One region of the Streptomyces sp. NPDC059740 genome, then DNA from elsewhere that is predicted to be linked to it. Evidence: riboswitches for the same ligand, from Rfam matches in the RefSeq annotation. Region 1 holds a riboswitch; the other holds the start of a gene.
What was found. Region 1 has a riboswitch for thiamine pyrophosphate ahead of thiO (glycine oxidase ThiO). Riboswitches for the same ligand answer to the same signal wherever they lie in the genome.
Positions count from the first base shown of each region.

Region 2: it holds a riboswitch for thiamine pyrophosphate, as region 1 does, so the genes downstream of both, ACFV3R_RS05110 (thiamine ABC transporter substrate binding subunit) here and thiO (glycine oxidase ThiO) in region 1, are expected to answer to the same signal.

Region 1 covers NZ_JBHWGP010000009.1:223,134-232,586, forward strand. The annotation lists gene metF (methylenetetrahydrofolate reductase [NAD(P)H]) at 1-805, opposite strand, end outside; gene thiE (thiamine phosphate synthase) at 1,022-1,693, opposite strand; gene ACFV3R_RS14450 (Rv2175c family DNA-binding protein) at 1,837-2,202, opposite strand; gene ACFV3R_RS14455 (NAD(P)/FAD-dependent oxidoreductase) at 2,337-3,506, opposite strand; TPP riboswitch at 3,741-3,855, shown strand; gene thiO (glycine oxidase ThiO) at 3,865-5,148, shown strand; gene thiS (sulfur carrier protein ThiS) at 5,145-5,360, shown strand; gene ACFV3R_RS14470 (thiazole synthase) at 5,367-6,161, shown strand; gene pknB (Stk1 family PASTA domain-containing Ser/Thr kinase) at 6,308-8,245, shown strand; gene ACFV3R_RS14480 (deoxyribonuclease IV) at 8,278-9,138, shown strand; gene ACFV3R_RS14485 (DUF4396 domain-containing protein) at 9,293-9,453, shown strand, end outside.
Region 2 covers NZ_JBHWGP010000003.1:95,506-104,958, reverse strand. The annotation lists gene rpsB (30S ribosomal protein S2) at 1-108, shown strand, start outside; gene tsf (translation elongation factor Ts) at 207-1,040, shown strand; gene pyrH (UMP kinase) at 1,198-1,968, shown strand; gene frr (ribosome recycling factor) at 2,145-2,702, shown strand; gene ACFV3R_RS05120 (phosphatidate cytidylyltransferase) at 2,702-3,850, shown strand; gene rlmN (23S rRNA (adenine(2503)-C(2))-methyltransferase RlmN) at 3,941-5,047, shown strand; TPP riboswitch at 5,270-5,391, shown strand; gene ACFV3R_RS05110 (thiamine ABC transporter substrate binding subunit) at 5,470-6,543, shown strand; gene ACFV3R_RS05105 (ABC transporter permease) at 6,681-8,321, shown strand; gene ACFV3R_RS05100 (ABC transporter ATP-binding protein) at 8,322-9,374, shown strand.

The DNA of each region.
Region 1 (9,453 bases):
ACTCCGTTGCGAACTCGATGCCCACGGAGCGTACCGCCACGGGGTCGTCCTTGACGGCGAGGATACGTTCCACGAGCCCGGGCGGGATGACCGCGTCGCTCAGCTTCGGCAGCCGTTCCAACTGCTTGACGCTGGTGACGGGCATGACCTCGGGGATGATGGGGGTCTCGCAGCCCGCCGCCTGGACCCGGTCGCGCAGCGTCAGGTAGGACGCGGGTTCGAAGAACATCTGGGTGATGGCGTAGTCCGCGCCGGCCCGGCACTTGTCGACGAAGTTGCGCACGTCGCTGTCCCAGTCGACCGAGCGGGGGTGGCGCTCGGGGAAGGCGGCGACGCCGACGCAGAAGTCGCCGGCCTCCTTGATGAGCCGGACCAGTTCGGCGGCGTAGGTGACGCCCTGGGGGTGGGGCACCCACTCGCCCATGGGGTCGCCGGGCGGGTCGCCGCGCACGGCCAGGACGTTGCGGATGCCGGCCGCCGCGTACTGCCCGACGACGTTGCGCAGTTCGGCCACGGAGTGGTTGACGGCGGTCAGGTGGGCGACCGGCGTCAGGGTGGTGTCGGCGACGATCTGCTCGGTGGCACGGACGGTTCCGGTCCGGGTCGTCCCGCCGGCGCCGTAGGTCACGGAGACGAAGCTGGGGGCGACGGCCTCGATGCGGCGCAGGGCGTTCCAGAGGTTGCGCTCCCCCGTGGGGGTCTTCGGCGCCCAGAACTCGAAGGAGTAGGTGGTGGCACCGGACGCGAGCATGTCACGCACCGTCGGTGCCTGCTGCGTTCTGCCGGAAGCTGTCCCAAGGGCCATACGAGCAGGTTAGTCAGCCGGTGCCCCTCCCCCAACCGGAGCAGTACCTTTCGCCCCCTTTTGCCGCTTCCCTGTCCACGTTTCGGACAGCGGTGGACACCCCGGCCGCTCAGCCGGGGCCGTGCGGGCGCCGGGTCCCGGACGGCCCGGTCCGTCCGGAGCGGCGGCGCCGGCGGGCGCTCCCCGGGCGCCGCTCCGCCGCCTCCCGGCCGGTCCCTATCCAGCCGGGCGCAGCCGGCGGGCGAAGGCTGCGGCGGCGGCGCCGGGGTCCTCCGCCTCGGTGATGGCGCGGACCACGACCACCCGGCGGGCCCCCGCGGCCAGCGCCTCTTCCAGGTTGTCCAGGTCGATTCCGCCGATGGCGAACCAGGGCCGCCCGGTCTCCAGCGAGGCCGCGTAGCGCACCAGGTCCAGCCCGGGGGCGTGCCGCCCGGGCTTGGTGGGGGTCGGCCAGCACGGGCCGGTGCAGAAGTAGTCCACGCCGCTCTGCACGGCCGCCGCCGCGGCCTCCTCCGGCGCGTGGGTGGAGCGGCCGATCAGGACGTCCTCGCCGAGGATCGCGCGGGCGGCCGCCACCGGCAGGTCGTCCTGGCCGAGGTGGAGGACGTCGGGGCCGGCGGCGTGCGCGACGTCGGCGCGGTCGTTGACGGCCAGGAGCCTGCCGTGGCGGCGGCAGGCGTCGGCGAAGACCTCCAGCGCCGCGAGCTCCGGGCCCGCCTCCAGGTGCTTGTCCCGGAGCTGGACGATGTCGACGCCGGCGGCGAGCACCGTGTCCAGGAACTCCGGCAGGTCCCCCTGGCGGGTGCGGGCGTCCGTGCACAGGTACAGGCGGGCGTCGGAGAGCGCGGCGCGGCGCGCGGCGGACGTGACGGGGGCTGTGCTGCTCATCAGGCGTTCCTCGGACGAAGGCGGGGCGTGCCCGTCGGGTGACGGGCACGCCCCGGAAGGCGGTGGGGTCCCCCGCCCGGGCGGCCCGGAGCCCCTGAGGGGGGCCGGGCCGGGGGCAGGAGGCCCGTGCGGCGTGGCGGAGGTCAGACGGCGAGCGCCTGCGCCCTGCGCTTGACCTCCGTGCCGCGATTCTCGCGCAGCGCCTGTGCCGGGGTGCCCGGCAGGGTGTCATCGGCGGTGAACAGCCACTCCAGCATCTCCTCGTCGGTGAAGCCGTCGTCCCGCAGCAGGGTCAGGGTGCCGGCCAGGCCCTTGACGACCCGGCCGTCCTTGATGAACTCGGCCGGTACGTGCAGGGCGCGGTTCTCACCGCGGCGCACGGCCACCAGCTGTCCCTCCTTGACCAGCTGCCGGACGCGCGTCACCTCCACGTCCAGGAGTTCGGCGATGTCGGGCAGGGTGAGCCAGGCGGGTACGAGCCCGTCGATCTTCGTGTCAATCTCGGTCACGCCTACCAGCCTGCCACCTCACACGGACAGCCGTCACCGGGACATCCCCGGCCTCGCTCCGACGGCGTCGCGCGGCCACCGGAAGGGGCGGCCCCGCCGGCGGCAGGGCCCCTCCCACCAGGGCGGGCGCGGAGCTACCCGGCCACGGCCGTCTTCAGCGGGACGGCGGGGTCCGCGGCCCGCAGCGGGTCCAGTCGGGTGCCCCGCTCGATCAGCCGCCGCCCCTGGGTCAGGTCGCGGGGGCGCCCCACGGCGAGCAGGGCGACGGGCACGTCCTCGCGCAGCCAGAGCACCGTCCAGGCGGCTTCGGCCCGGTCGCCGCGCCACACCACCTCCCCGGTGTCCCGGTGGTCGCCCGCGTACTGCACGAACCGGCCGAACTGCTCGGACCAGAAGTAGGGCACCGGGTCGTACGCCGGTGTCGCCGCGGCCCCCTGGGTGAGGGTGGCCGCGACGGTGCGCGGGCCCTGGAGGGCGTTGTCCCAGTGGTGGACCAGCAGCCGCCGGCCGTAGCGGGCCGAGGGGAAGGAGGCGCAGTCGCCCACCGCGTAGACCCCGGGCACGGAGGTGCGCAGGTGGGCGTCGGCGCGGACGGACCGGTCGGCGGCCAGCTCGACACCGGACCCGGCCAGCCAGCCGGTGGCGGGCCGGGCCCCGACCCCCACCACCACCGCGTCGGCGGGCACCTCCTCGCCGTCCGCCAGGTGGACCGCGTCCCGGGTGACCCGGGTGACCCGGCGGCCGGTGAGCAGCCGCACCCCGGCGTCGGCGTACCAGCGCGTCATCGGCTCGGTCGTCTCGGCGGGCAGCGCGCCGGCCAGGGGGCGCTCGGCGGCCTCCACGACGGTGACCTCGCAGCCGGCCTCGCGGGCGGCGGTGGCGAACTCCGCGCCGATCCAGCCGGCGCCGACCACGACCACCGACCGGCGGGCGGCGAGCACCGGGCGCAGCCGTGCGGCGTCGTCCAGGGTGCGCAGCAGGTGGACCTCGGCCTCCTCGGCGCCGGGCAGCGGCAGCGGTTCGGCGCCCACCGCCAGCACCAGGTGGTCGTAGGGCACCGGGCCGGCCTCGGTCTCCACCACGCGGGCCGCGGCGTCGAGGGCGAGCGCGGAGCGGCCCAGCACCAGCTCGACGCCGAGCCCGGCGAAGTCGACGTCGAGGGCCGAGTCGGGGGCGGTGCCCAGCAGGACCGCCTTGGACAGCGGCGGCCGGTCGTAGGGCTGGTGCGGTTCGGCCCCGAGCAGGGTGACCGGTCCCCGCCAGCCCTCCTCGCGCAGCGAGACGGCGGTCTGCACCCCGGCCATGCCCGCACCGACGATCACGACCCGTCCCTCGGTGCGGGGCGGGCCCGCGGGGACGGCCCGGCCGGGCGCGGGGGGCGGGGACACGGGGGCCTGTGCGGGGTCGGCCTGCGGGCCGGGCTCGTCGCTGCTCACCCGGGTCACTCTAGGACGCGGCCGGCTGCCCCGGGCGGCCCCGTCGCGGGGGCGGCGGCGGCGCTTTCGGGGGGCGGCGGCGACCGTACTAGGCTGGCACCCGAAAAGACTCGCGGGAGCCCGGACGCGACCGGGCTGAGAGGGAGGCTGCGGCGGCCTCCGACCGTCCGAACCTGATCCGGGTCATGCCGGCGAAGGGAGGGGCACCGTGCGCGTGCCATCCAGCATGGCGACGGCCACGTCCGGCGGCGCCGTCGAACCGTCCGCAGACCCCGTGCCCGAGCGGGCGCCCTCGTCCGGGGCGCGCTCCGCCGACGTCCTGGTGGTCGGTGGCGGGCTGATGGGCCTGGTCACGGCGTGGCGCACGGCGCAGCGCGGACTCCGCGTGGCGGTCGTCGACCCGGATCCGGGCGGTGGGGCGGCGCGGGTGGCGGCGGGGATGCTCGCGGCCGTCACCGAGCTGCACTACGGCGAGGAGACGCTGCTGGCCCTGAACCTGGCCTCGGCCGCCCGCTACCCGGGCTTCGTCGCCGAGCTGGAGCGCGTCACCGGCGCCGGCCTCGGGTACCGCAGCAGCGGCACGCTCGCCGTGGCCTTCGACGCCGACGACCGGGCGCACCTGCGGGAGCTGCACGCCCTTCAGGAGCGGTGCGGGCTGGCGTCGACGTGGCTGACCGGGCGGGAGTGCCGGCGGCTGGAGCCGATGCTGGCCCCCGGGGTGCGTGGCGGGGTGCGGGTCGACGCCGACCACCAGATCGACCCCCGGCGGCTCGTCGCGGCCCTGCTGAGCGCCTGCGAGGCTGCCGGGGTGGTCTTCCACCGGCTGCCGGCGCGGGCCCTGCGCACCGCCGGCGGCCGGGCGGTGGGCGTGGAGCTGGCGGACGGCCGGGACCTGTCCGGCGGGCAGGTGGTGCTGGCCGCCGGCAGCCGCTCGGGGACGCTCGCCGGGGTGCCGGAGGCGGCGCGGGTGCCGGTGCGGCCGGTCAAGGGGCAGGTGGTCCGGTTGCGCATGCCGCCGGGGCCTGCCGGGTCCGGGCCGCTGCTCTCGCGCACCGTGCGGGCCGTGGTCCGCGGCGGCCCCGTCTACCTGGTGCCGCGGGAGAACGGCGAGCTGGTCCTCGGTGCCACCTCCGAGGAGACCGGCTGGGACACCACGGTGACCGCCGGCGGCGTCTACGAGCTGCTGCGGGACGCGCACGAGCTGGTGCCGGGCGTCACCGAGCTGCCGCTGGTGGAGGTCCGCGCCGGACTGCGGCCCACCTCGCCCGACAACGCGCCGCTGCTGGGCCCCACCGCCGTGCCCGGCCTCCAGCTGGCCACCGGCCACCACCGCAACGGCGTGCTGCTGACCCCCGTGACCGGCGAGGTGATGGCGCACGCCCTGACCACCGGCGAGCTGCCGGAGCAGGCCCGCCCGTTCACGCCGGCCCGGTTCGCCGCCGCCGGCACCACAGAGCCCGGGCGCACCGGCCCCGGCGCCGGCCACGTGTCCAAGGAGCCGCGTCCATGACCACCCCCACCCGTACCGTCCACGTCAACGGTCAGCGCCGGGAGGTCGCCGAGGGCCTCACCCTCGACCGCCTCGTGGCGACGCTGACCAGCGCCCCGTCCGGGGTGGCCGCCGCCGTCAACGAGACGGTGGTACCGCGCGGCCAGTGGCCCGCGACCACGCTCGGCGACGGCGACCGCGTCGAGGTCCTCACCGCAGTCCAGGGAGGCTGATCCGCCATGGCCGACGATCCCTTCGTCATCGCCGACACCGTCATCGAGTCCCGCCTGATCATGGGGACGGGGGGCGCGCCCAGCCTGGACGTGCTGGAGCGGTCCCTGGCCGCCTCCGGCACCCGGCTGACGACCGTCGCGATGCGGCGCCTGGACCCCACGGTGCAGGGCTCCGTCTTCGACGTGCTGCGCCGCCTGGACATCCGTCCGCTGCCCAACACCGCGGGCTGCTTCACCGCCGGAGAGGCGGTCCTCACCGCCCGGCTGGCGCGTGAGGCGCTGGGCACCGACTGGGTGAAGCTGGAGGTGGTCGCCGACGAGCGGACCCTGCTGCCGGACCCGGTGGAGCTGCTGGACGCCGCCGAGACGCTGGTGGACGACGGCTTCACGGTGCTGCCGTACACCAACGACGACCCGGTGCTGGCACGCAGGCTCCAGGACGTGGGGTGTGCGGCGATCATGCCGCTGGGCTCGCCGATCGGGTCGGGGCTGGGCATCCGCAACCCGCACAACTTCCAGCTGATCACCGAGCAGGCCGAGGTCCCGGTGATCCTGGACGCCGGGGCGGGCACGGCCTCCGACGCCTCGCTGGCGATGGAGCTGGGGTGCGCTGCGGTGATGCTGGCCTCGGCGGTGACCCGCGCCCAGGAGCCGGTGCTGATGGCCGAGGCGATGCGGTACGCGGTGGAGGCGGGCCGGCTGGCCCACCGGGCGGGCCGCATCCCGCGCCGCCACTTCGCGCAGGCCTCCTCGCCGACGACCGGCATGGCCGACTTCGACCCCGAACGCCCCGCCTTCTGACCGGGTGCACCGGGCCGGAGCCTCCCGGCGGCGGGGCGCACGCCCGTCCGGTCCCGTGCCGGACGCCGGCTGCCGGGCCCCGCAGCGGCGGGGCGCAGCGGCGGCCGGTCTCCACCGCGGCCTCCGGCTCCGTACACTCGACTGCCGTGGACACCACCCTTCAGGACCCCCTCGTCGGCCAACTGCTGGACGGGCGCTACCGGGTCGACGCACGCATTGCCGCCGGCGGCATGGCCACGGTCTACCGGGCCGTCGACGTCCGCCTCGACCGCGTGCTGGCGCTGAAGGTGATGCACCCCACGCTCGCGGTGGACGCCGCGTTCGTGGAGCGCTTCATCCGGGAGGCCAAGTCCGTCGCCCGGCTGGCGCACCCCAACGTGGTCGGCGTCTTCGACCAGGGCGCCGACGGCCACTACGTCTACCTGGCGATGGAGTACGTCGCCGGCTGCACGCTGCGGGACGTGCTGCGCGAACGCGGTGCGCTCCAGCCGCGGGCGGCGCTGGACATCCTGGAGCCCGTACTCGCGGCGCTCGGCGCGGCCCACATCGCGGGGCTGGTCCACCGCGACATGAAGCCGGAGAACGTCCTGATAGGGGACGACGGCCGGGTGAAGGTCGCCGACTTCGGCCTGGTCCGGGCGGTCGACCACAACACCACCGCCACCACCGGCTCGGTGCTGGGGACGGTGTCCTACCTGGCGCCCGAGCAGATCGAGGACGGCCAGGCCGGGACGCCCGCCGACGTCTACGCGTGCGGCGTGGTGCTGTACGAGATGCTCACCGGCACCAAGCCGCATACCGGCACCAGCCCGGCGCAGGTCCTCTACCAGCACCTGAACGAGGACGTCCCGCCGCCCTCGCAGGCCGTCCCCGGTCTCGCGCCCGAGCTGGACGGGCTGGTCGCCGCGGCCACGGCCCGGGACGCCGGCGCCCGTCCGGCGGACGCCGCGGCCCTGCTGGCGCTGGTCCGCGCCGCGCGGGAGCGGCTGGACGACGCGGCGCTGGACGCGGTGCCGCCGGGCGCCCTGCCGGCCGCCGGGGCCGCCGGCGCCGAGGACCGCACCAGCGTCATCCCCCGGTCCGTGGCGCTGCGGCAGGCCCGCTCCGCGGACGAGGAGCAGCTCAACCGCACCAGCGTCCTGGAGCGGGCGCCCGAGGCGGGCGCCCCGTCCGGCGCCGCGCACCGCCCCGCCCGCCGGGTCCGCCGCCCGCTGGTGATCGGCGCCCTGGTGGTGGTGCTCCTCGCCGCGCTGACCGGCGTGTGGTACGTGAGCGTCGGCCAGTTCACGCACGTCCCCCCGGTTCTGGACATGACGCGGACCAAGGCCTCCGACACCCTCCACCAGGCGGGGCTGGAGGTGAAGGTCCGCCACGACTACAGCTCGACCGTCGACCGCGGGCACGTGATCTCCACCAGCCCCGGCAACGGCGACCGCATCCGCGACCACGGCACCGTCACCGTGGTGCTCTCCGACGGCCCGCACATCCTGACCGTCCCCCACCTGGCCGGTACTCCGCTGGCCGACGCGAAGAAGAAGCTGAGCGGCATGGGGCTGGTGGCCGGCAAGGTCACCCAGGACTTCGACGAGGACGTGCCGAAGGGCCGGGTGGTCTCCACCGATCCGGCCGCCGGCACCAAGCGGCAGCCGGACAGCGTGGTGAACCTCAAGGTGAGCCGCGGCGCGGAGGTGAAGGCTCCGGACGTCACCGGTGAGGACCAGGACGAGGCCACCGACGACCTGGAGGAGGCGGGCCTGCACGTCCGCATCGCCGCCCGGCGCGTCCACGCGCAGCAGGAGAAGGGCAGCGTGGCGCAGCAGTCCCCGGGACCGGGCGAGTCGCTGGGCAAGGGCGACACGGTGACGCTGACGCTGTCCGCCGGGCCCGAGATGGTCAAGGTGCCCGACGTGACGGGCGACAAGGTCGACGACGCGCGGCGCAAGCTGACCGACGCCGGCTTCGAGGTGAGCGTGCGCAAGCCGTTCTTCTTCCCCAAGGACACGGTTGCCAGCCAGTCGGTCGAGGGCGGCCGGCGGGCCGCCAAGGGCAGCCGCATCGTCATCAAGCTGGACGGCGGGCTGTGAGCGCCCCGGTGCAGGAGGTGACCGCGGGGCGGCTGCGCAACCCGGTGGGCGGGCACATCCAGGTGGCCGGCGGGCTGGCGCGTACCGGGCTGCCGTACGCGGCCGCCATCGGCGCCGAGGCGGTGCAGGTGTTCGTCGCCAACCCGCGGGGCTGGGCGACACCGACCGGGGTCCCGGCGCAGGACGAGGAGTTCCGCGAGCGGTGCGCCGCCGACGGTGTCCCGGTCTACGTCCACGCGCCCTACCTGATCAATTTCGGCTCGCACACGCCGGAGACGGTGGAGCGGTCGGTGACCTCGCTGCGCCACTCGCTGGTGCGGGGCCGGGCCGTGGGGGCGCGGGGTGTGGTGGTGCACACCGGTTCGGCCACCGGCGGCCGTCCCCGCGAGGTGGCGCTGGCGCAGGTGCGCGAGCGGGTGCGGCCGCTGCTGGCGGAGCTGGACCCGGCCGACGAGGACACCCCGTGGCTGCTGCTGGAGCCGACCGCGGGCCAGGGGGCCTCACTGTGCTCGCTCGTCGGCGACCTGGGCCCCTACTTCGAGGCGCTGGACCACCATCCGCGCCTGGGCGTGTGCCTGGACACCTGTCACGCGTTCGCGGCGGGGCACGACATGGCGGCGCCGGGCGGGGTCAAGCGGCTGCTGGACGAGCTGGTGGACACCGTGGGCGAGGGCCGGCTGCGGCTGGTGCACGCCAACGACTCCAAGGACGTGGTGGGCGCGCACAAGGACCGCCACGAGAACATCGGTGCCGGCCACATCGGCGCCGACCCGTTCGGGGAGCTGCTGCGCCACCCGGCGACGGCCGGTGTGCCGCTGGTGATCGAGACACCGGGCGGCAAGGAGGGGCACGCGGCGGACGTGGCGCGCCTGAAGGGGCTCAGGACTCCGTAGGGGCGGCTGAGCCCGCGAGCGCCCGGCCCCGTGTGGCGGCCCGGCGGGGCGGGTACGGCAGAACCGGGCGCGGCGCCCGAGGCGGCCGCACCGCGCCGGAGGGCCCGTCCCTCAAGGACGGGCCGCCCGCTGGCCGCCATCTGTGGAGGCCAGGATGCCCGAGCACGACGGCACCGACCGGGACGGCACCGGGCACGCCGGGAGCGGGTCGGGTTCCTGGGGCACGGCGGCACGGGCCACCTTGCACTGCCTGACCGGCTGCGCCCTGGGCGAGATCGTCGGAATGGTGGTGGGTACCGCGATGGCCTGGAACAA
Region 2 (9,453 bases), on a different contig from region 1:
GAGGAGACCCCGGCCGCCGAGGCTCCCGCCACCGAGGCTGCTGAGGCCCCCGCCGCCGAGGCGCCGGCCGCCGAGGCCGAGAAGCCGGCCGACGCCGAGCAGGCCTGACACCTTCACTGGTTGATGACGGCGGGGACGGCGCCACAAGCGCCGGCCCCGCCGTCCACCCGTAGATCGTTCGACTTCGAGAAGAGATTCACAGACCCATGGCGAACTACACCGCCGCCGACGTCAAGAAGCTCCGCGAGCTCACCGGTGCCGGCATGATGGACTGCAAGAAGGCCCTTGACGAGGGCGAGGGCAACGTCGACAAGGCCGTCGAGATCCTTCGTGTCAAGGGACAGAAGGGCGTCGCCAAGCGCGAGAGCCGCTCGGCCGAGAACGGCGCGGTCGTCTCCCTCATCGCCGACGACAAGTCCGCGGGCGTCCTCCTCGAGCTGAAGTGCGAGACGGACTTCGTCGCCAAGGGCGACAAGTTCCAGGCTGTGGCCAACACCCTCGCCGCCCACGTCGCCGCCACCAAGCCGGCCGACCTGGAGGCCCTGCTCGCCTCCGAGATCGAGGGCAAGACCGTCCAGGCCTACGTCGACGAGGCCAACGCCACCCTCGGCGAGAAGATCGTCCTGGACCGCTTCGCGCAGTTCACCGACGGCTACGTCGCGGCCTACATGCACCGCACCATGCCCGACCTTCCGCCGCAGGTCGGCGTCCTGGTCGAGCTGGACAAGGAGAACGCGGAGACCGCGAAGGACGTCGCGCAGCACATCGCCGCGTTCGCGCCGAAGTTCCTCTCCCGTGAGGACGTCCCGGCCGACGTCGTCGAGAACGAGCGTCGCGTCGCCGAGGCCACGGCCAAGGAGGAGGGCAAGCCCGAGGCCGCCCTCCCGAAGATCGTCGAGGGTCGCGTCAACGGCTTCTTCAAGGAGAACTGCCTCCTCGACCAGCCCTTCGCCAAGGACAACAAGAAGAGCGTCGCCAAGGTCCTCGACGAGGCCGGCGTCGCGATCAAGCGCTTCGCCCGCATCCGCGTCGGCGCCTGAGCCCGCCACAGGGCAGCGAATGACCCACGACCCCGCTAGGGTCGTACGCAGTCGGCCGCTCACCGGCCGGCCGCAGATGTGACGAGGAGGCCATTGCCGCATCAGGGACACCCGTCCCGGGCAGTGGCCTTCTTCGTATGTGTACGAGGAGAGCGCAATGAACGACGGTGCCGACGGCGCGGACAAAGACCACGGTCACAACGGCGGTAAGGGGCGTTACCTGCTGAAGCTGTCGGGCGAGGCGTTCGCCGGCGGCGGCGGCCTCGGAGTGGACCCCGACGTCGTCCACGCCATCGCGCGCGAGGTCGCCGCAGTGGTCCGTGACGGGTACGAGATCGCCATCGTGATCGGCGGCGGCAACTTCTTCCGCGGCGCCGAACTCCAGCAGCGCGGCATGGACCGGGCCCGCTCGGACTACATGGGCATGCTGGGCACGGTCATGAACTGCCTGGCGCTCCAGGACTTCCTGGAGAAGGAGGGCATCGACTCCCGGGTCCAGACCGCCATCACCATGGGGCAGGTCGCCGAGCCGTACATCCCGCTCCGCGCCATCCGGCACCTGGAGAAGGGACGCGTGGTCATCTTCGGCGCCGGTATGGGCATGCCGTACTTCTCCACCGACACCACCGCCGCACAGCGCGCCCTGGAGATCGACGCCTCGGCGATGCTGATGGGCAAGAACGGTGTGGACGGCGTCTACGACTCCGACCCGAGGCGCAACCCCGACGCGGTCATGTTCGACGCGCTGGAGTACAGCGAGGTCATCACCCGGGAACTGAAGGTCGCCGACGCCACGGCCATCACCCTGTGCCGTGACAACAAGCTCCCCATCCTCGTCTTCGAGCTGCTGGCCGAGGGCAACATCGCCCGTGCGGTGAAGGGTGAGAAGATCGGCACGCTCGTCAGCGACCGGAACATCCGGGACTGACGTTCTCCTTGCCGTGTACGGCTGAGGGGGAGTGCGTACAAGCGGCGAACACCCGGGGCGGGAGCGCACCACGTTCCGGGGATGGACAACCGCCTGCCGGTCGGACACCGTGCAGGTGAGCACGCGCGGCAGGGCCGAGGTTTTCGGCCTGGCACGGACAAGACCAGGAGCAAGTGGTGATCGAAGAGATCCTCCTCGAGGCCGAGGAGAAGATGGAGAAGGCCGTCGTGGTCGCCAAGGAGGACTTCGCGGCGATCCGCACGGGACGTGCGCACCCCGCGATGTTCAACAAGATCGTGGCGGACTACTACGGTGCCCTGACGCCGATCAACCAGCTGGCGTCGTTCTCGGTTCCCGAGCCCCGGATGGCGGTCGTCACGCCGTTCGACAAGAGCGCCCTGCGCAACATCGAGCAGGCCATCCGCGACTCCGACCTGGGCGTCAACCCCAGCAACGACGGCAACATCATCCGGGTGACGTTCCCCGAGCTGACGGAGGAGCGCCGCCGGGACTACATCAAGGTGGCCAAGAACAAGGCCGAGGACGCCAAGATCGCGATCCGCAGCGTCCGCCGCAAGGCCAAGGAGACCCTCGACAAGCTCGTCAAGGACAAGGAGTCCGGCGAGGACGAGGTTCGGCGTGCGGAGAAGGAGCTCGACGACACCACTGCGAAGTACGTCGCGCAGGTCGACGAGCTCCTCAAGCACAAGGAAGCCGAGCTGCTCGAGGTCTGATGAACGAGCCATCCTGGGGGGCCCCGCCCGTCTCCGGAAGGTGGGGCCCACCTGACCGGGGACCCGCCCCGTCACCCCACCGGCAGGCGCCGGAGAACTCGGCGGGTCCCGGGCACGACTGGCCCCAGGCGGCGGAGACTCGCCCCATGCCCATCGTGCCCGACGCAGGCGGAGACCAGGACGACCTCCGAGGAGAGACGGACCACCAGGGGACCGCGCGGCTTCGCGGCCCCCTGTTCCGTGACGACGAGCCACAGGTACCGATGTCCACCACGCCGCCCCCCACGGACGACTCCGGCAGCTCGCACCGCTCCGAGCCGGCCAAGGCCAAGAAGAGCGCCGGCCGGAACCTGCGGGCGGCCATAGGGGTCGGGCTCGGGCTGGGCGTGGTGATCCTGCTCTCGCTCTTCCTCTACAAGCCCGTCTTCATGGGCGTGATAGCGGTGGCCGTGGTGGTGGGCCTGTGGGAGCTGACCTCACGGCTCGCCGAACGCAAGGACATCCGGGCCCCCCTGGTGCCCCTTGCGGTCGGCGGCGTCGCCATGGTGCTCGCGGGCTACGTACGGGGCCCGGAGGGCGCCTGGGTGGCCATGGCGCTCACCGCGCTCGCCGTGCTCGTCTGGCGCATGACCGAGGACCCCGTCGGATACCTCCGCGACGTGACGGCCGGCATCTTCGTCGCCTTCTACGTGCCGTTCCTGGCGACCTTCGTGGCGCTGATGCTCGCCGCGGACGACGGGCCCTGGCGAGTGCTGACGTTCCTGATCCTCACCGTCGTCAGCGACACCGGCGCGTACGCCGTCGGCTGGCGCTTCGGGACCCACAAGCTCGCCCCGCGGATCAGCCCCGGCAAGACCCGCGAGGGGCTGGTGGGTGCCGTGCTGTTCGCCATGGTGGCGGGGGCGCTGTGCATGCACTTCCTCGTCGACCACGGCCAGTGGTGGCAGGGGCTGCTGCTGGGCCTCGCGGTCGCGGCCAGCGCCACGCTCGGTGATCTCGGCGAGTCGATGATCAAACGGGACCTCGGCATCAAGGACATGGGCACCCTGCTGCCCGGTCACGGCGGCATCATGGACCGCCTCGACTCGCTCCTGCCGACCGCGCCAGTGGTCTGGCTCCTGTTCGTCGCCTTCGTCGGAAGTGGCTGACCTGCACGTTCAGCGCCCCATTGCCCGCAGGGGGCCTCACCACCGCTGGTGGCGAGGCCCCCTCGGCGCGTCTGCGACACTGGAGAGACCATGCCTGCACCTGGAGAGCTCACCTTCGTCGCCCCCCGCGGAGCCAAGAAGCCGCCGCGGCACCTCGCCGACCTGACGCCCGCCGAACGCCGTGAGGCGGTTGCGGCCGTCGGGGAGAAGCCGTTCCGCGCCGGACAGGTCGCGCGGCACTACTTCAGCCGGTACGCCCACGATCCCGAGCAGTGGACCGACATCCCCTCGGCCTCGCGCGAGAAGCTGGCGGCCGAGCTGCTGCCCGAGCTGATGAGCGTGGTGCGGCACATCTCCTGCGACGACGACACCACGCGTAAGACTTTGTGGAAGCTCTTCGACGGGACGCTGGTCGAGTCGGTGCTCATGCGCTACCCGGACCGGGTGACCATGTGCATCTCCTCCCAGGCCGGGTGCGGGATGAACTGCCCGTTCTGCGCCACCGGCCAGGCGGGGCTGGACCGCAACCTGTCGACGGCCGAGATCGTCCACCAGATCGTCGACGGCATGCGGGCCCTGCGGGACGGGGAGATCCCCGGAGGCCCGGCCCGGCTGTCGAACATCGTGTTCATGGGCATGGGCGAACCCCTCGCCAACTACAAGCGGGTCGTGGGCGCCATCCGCCGTCTCACCGACCCCGAACCGGACGGGCTCGGCCTGTCGCAGCGCGGCATCACCGTCTCGACCGTGGGGCTGGTGCCCGCCATGCTCCGGTTCGCCGACGAGGGCCTCAAGTGCCGGCTTGCCGTCTCCCTGCACGCCCCCGACGACGAGCTCCGCGACACGCTGGTGCCCGTCAACACGCGCTGGAAGGTGCGGGAGGTCCTGGACGCGGCCTGGGAGTACGCCGAGAAGTCCGGGCGGCGCATCTCCATCGAGTACGCCCTCATCCGGGACATCAACGACCAGGCGTGGCGAGGCGACCTGCTGGGCCGGCTCCTCAAGGGGCGCCGCGTGCACGTCAACCTCATCCCGCTGAACCCGACGCCCGGCTCGAAGTGGACCGCCTCCCGCCCGGAGGACGAGAAGGCGTTCGTGGACGCGATCGCCGCCCACGGCGTGCCGGTGACCGTACGGGACACCCGGGGCCAGGAGATCGACGGGGCCTGCGGGCAGCTGGCGGCCTCCGAGCGCTGATCCCGCCGGCCCGGCCCGGCGTTCCGGTCGGGTCCGGGCGGCGCGCCGGTGCCCGTGCCCGCCCCCGTGCCGGTGGAGCCGGGCCGCCTCCTGAGGGGACGGGTGGGGGCTGAGGGGCGCTGGTACCGTTGCGAAGGCAGGACTCCAGGCTGCTCCCCCACCGCGACCGACCGGTGCGCACGGCCGGAACCGGAGAGGACGGCCTGGAACAACCGAAGAGAAGACATCCGACAGGGGAGCGCCACAGCGCTGAGAGTGCGGCACGGCTCGTAGGGAGCCGAAGGCCGCAGACCCTTGAACCTCGCCCGGGTCATTCCGGGTAGGAAGTTCGGTCACCACTCAAGCTGTTGCGCCCTGCCCGACCGCCCCACGGCGGCCGGGCAGGGCCGCGTCTCTTCCTGGTCAGCCAGGAGGACATACCAGTGAGCACCACCACGAGGACCCTCGCAGGCCTCATAGCCGCAGCCCTGGCCGCCACGACGCTGGCAGCCTGCAGTGGGAGCAGCGGCAAGAAGGACGCGCGGACCGTCACCCTCGTCAGCCACGACTCCTTCGCCGTGTCCAAGTCCGTGCTGCAGGACTTCGAGAAGCAGAGCGGCTACAAGGTGAAGGTCCTCAAGGGCGGGGACGCGGGCCAGGCCGTCAACCAGGCCGTCCTGACCAAGGACAGCCCGCAGGGCGACGTCTTCTTCGGCATCGACAACACGCTGCTCTCCCGAGGCCTGAAGCAGGGCCTCTTCCAGCCCTACGCCCCCAAGGGCCTGGACTCCGTCCCCGCCGGCTACCAGCTGGACGCGAGCGAGCACCGTGTGACACCGATCGACTACGGCGACATCTGCGTCAACTACGACCGGGCCTACTTCTCCTCGCACCACCTCACGCCGCCCTCGTCCTTCGCCGACCTCACCAAGCCGCAGTACAAGAACCTGCTGGTGACCGAGAACCCGGCGACCTCCTCGCCCGGGCTCGCCTTCCAGCTGGGGACCGTCGCCGCCTTCGGGCAGGACGGCTGGCAGGACTACTGGAAGAAGCTGAAGGCCAACGGGGTCGAGGTCGTCGACGGCTGGGAGCAGGCGTACGACGAACGGTTCACCGGTTCGGCCGGCGGACACAAGAACGGTGACAAGCCCCTGGTCGTCTCCTACGCCTCCAGCCCGCCCGCCGAGGTGCTCGACAAGAAGCCCGAGCCCGAGCAGGCACCCACCGGAGTGGCGACGGGCACCTGCTTCCGCCAGGTCGAGTTCGCCGGTCTCCTGCACGGCGCGCAGAACACCAAGGGCGGGAAAGCGCTCCTGGACTTCCTCCTGAGCAGGAAGTTCCAGGAGGACATGCCGCTCCAGATGTTCGTCAACCCCGTGCGGAAGGACGCGAGGCTGCCGGAGCTGTTCACCCGGTACGGCCAGAAGGTGACGAGCCCGAAGACCGTGCAGCCGCAGCAGATCGCCGCCCACCGCGACCAGTGGATCAAGCAGTGGTCCTCCCTCGTACTGAAGTGAGCGGCGCGGCCGGGACCACGCGGACCGCGGAGGCCGGGCGGGAGGCCGCGCCGGAGCCACCGGCGTCCCGGCCGTCGCGGGAGCGGCCCGCGGCGCGCGCCGGGACGCGGCGGTCCGCGCTGGTCCGGGGCGCACTGATGGCCGGCCCGCTGGTCTTCTTCGCGCTCTTCTTCGCCTACCCCGTCGCCGCCATCGTGGGACGGGGGCTGCGGGCGGACGGCCGTTGGCAGACGGCCCGCCTCACCCGGGTCCTCCTCGACGCCGACGTCCTGCACGTCCTGTGGTTCACCCTCTGGCAGGCGGCGGCCTCCACCGCGCTGACGCTGCTGGTGGCCCTGCCCGGTGCGTACGTGTTCGCGCGCCTGTCCTTCCCGGGCAAGCGGCTGCTGCACGCGCTGGTGACCGTCCCGTTCGTGCTGCCCACGGTGGTGGTGGGGTCCGCGTTCCTCGCCGTCCTGGGCAGCGGCGGGCTCCTGGACGACCTGTGGGGGGTCAGGCTCGACACCTCGGTGTGGGCGATACTCCTCGCGCACGTCTTCTTCAACTACGCCGTCGTGGTACGTGTCGTCGGCGGACTCTGGTCGCGGCTCGATCCACGGCAGGAGGAGGCCGCGCGGGTGCTCGGGGCGGGCGCCTTCACCGCGTGGCGGCAGGTGACGCTCCCCGCCGTCCGGCCGGCCGTGGCCGCTGCCGCACTCATGGTCTTCCTGTTCTCCTTCACCTCCTTCGGCGTGGTGCAGATCCTGGGCGGCCCCCGGTTCTCCACCCTCGAAGTCGAGATCTACCGGCAGACCGCCCAGTTCCTCGACCTGCCGACAGCGGCCGTGCTGACGCTGGTGCAGTTCCTGGCCGTCCTGGCACTGCTGGCGCTCCACGCCCGGGTGGCCCGGCGCCACCAGACGGCGCTCCGCCTGGTCGCTCCCGCACAGACCGCGCACCGTCCCACGGGGGGAGGCCAGTGGACGGTGCTCGCGGGCACACTCGCCGTGATCCTCCTCCTGCTGGCGCTGCCCCTGGCCGTGCTCGTCGAGCGCTCACTCCGCGGCCCCGACGGTTTCGGCTGGCAGTACTACCGCGCCCTCGCCCACTCCGCCTCCGTGGACAGCACCTTCGCGGTGGCGCCCCTGGACGCCGTGGGCAACTCCCTCGCCTACGCCGCCGCAGCCACCCTCGTCGCGGTGGCCGTCGGAGGGCTGGCGGCGGTGGCTTTCGCCCGGCGAGGGGGGCGGGTGCTGCGTTCCTTCGACGCCCTGCTCATGCTGCCGCTCGGCGTCTCGGCCGTGACGGTCGGCTTCGGCTTCCTGATCACCATGGACCGGCCGCCGTTGGACCTGCGGTCCTCGTGGTGGCTGGTGCCGCTCGCCCAGGCCCTCGTCGGGGTGCCGTTCGTGGTGCGGACCCTGCTGCCGGTGCTGCGCGCGATCGACCCGCGCATGCGGGAGGTCGCCTCCGTCCTGGGGGCGTCGCCGTGGCGGGCGTGGCGGGAGGTGGACCTGCCCACCGTGTGGCGGGCCGTGCTCGTCGCCGCGGGGTTCGCCTTCGCCGTCTCCCTCGGTGAGTTCGGCGCCACCGTCTTCATCGCCCGTCCCGACAGCCCGACGCTCCCGGTGGCCGTCGCACGCCTGCTGGGCAGGGCCGGCGCGCTCAACTACGGGCAGGCCATGGCGCTCTCCACCCTGCTCATGCTGGTCTGCGCCGGGTCGCTCCTGGTGCTGGAGCGCCTGCGCCCCCGCGAGTCGGGTGGGGGCCCTCCGTCCCACCGTCCCGGGGAGGTCTAGATGTCCACTGCACCACCGAACCCGCCCGCCCCCATGCTGCGACTCGACGGCGTCAGCGTCCGCTACGGCACTCGCAGTGCCCTTGAGGACATCCGTCTGGAGGTCTTCGAGCACGAGACGCTCTGTCTGCTGGGGCCCAGCGGCAGCGGTAAGTCGACGCTGTTGCGGGCGGTTGCCGGCCTGCAGCCCGTCACGGCCGGACGGACCCTGCTGGCCGGCCGGGTGCTGGACGGCATGCCACCGCACCGGCGGGGCGTCGGCCTGATGTTCCAGGACCACCAGCTCTTCCCCCACCGCGACGTCGGGCAGAACGTCGGTTTCGGGCTGCGGGTCAGGGGGGAACCGCGGGCCCGGCAGCGCCAGAGTGTGGCCAGGCTGCTGGAACTGGTCGGGCTCCCCGGCGCGGAGTCGCGCCCGGTCACGGCTCTGTCCGGTGGCGAACAGCAGCGGGTGGCCCTTGCCCGGGCGCTGGCGCCCGAACCCGGCCTGCTGATGCTGGACGAGCCCTTGGGCCAGCTGGACCGGGGCCTGCGGGAGCGCCTCGTCGTCGAACTCCGCGCGCTCTTCCACACCTTGGGCACCACGGTCCTCGCCGTGACGCACGACCAGCACGAGGCCTTCGCCCTCGCCGACCGGGTGGCGATCATGAACGAGGGGACGATCGCCCAGATCGGCACACCGCAGGAGGTGTGGCAGCGGCCGGCGACGGAGTTCGTGGCCCGCTTCCTGGGGTTCGACAACGTCGTGCCGGCCACCGTCCGCGGCAGGGTGGCGGACACGCCCTGGGGGCGGCTGCCGGTCCCGCCCGGCACGCCGGACGGCACCTGCCGGCTGCTGGTCAGGCCGACCGGGGTCCGCTTCACCCCTGACGGTGACGGGCTGCCCTGCGTGGTGCGGTCACGTACCTTCCGCGGACACCACGTGCTGCTCCGGCTCGCCCCCGACTCCGGGCCCCACCTCCAGGCGGAGGTTCCGCTCCGGGAGGCCCCGGCGGAAGGCCAGGCGGTCCGCGTCGGGTTCGCGGCGGAGGAGGTCGCTCACCTTCCGGGATGAGGCGGCGGGCGGACCGTCCCGGCGTAGGCAGAGGGGCAGGCGCGGCGGGCACACAGCCAGGCAGCTCGCTGACCGGGCC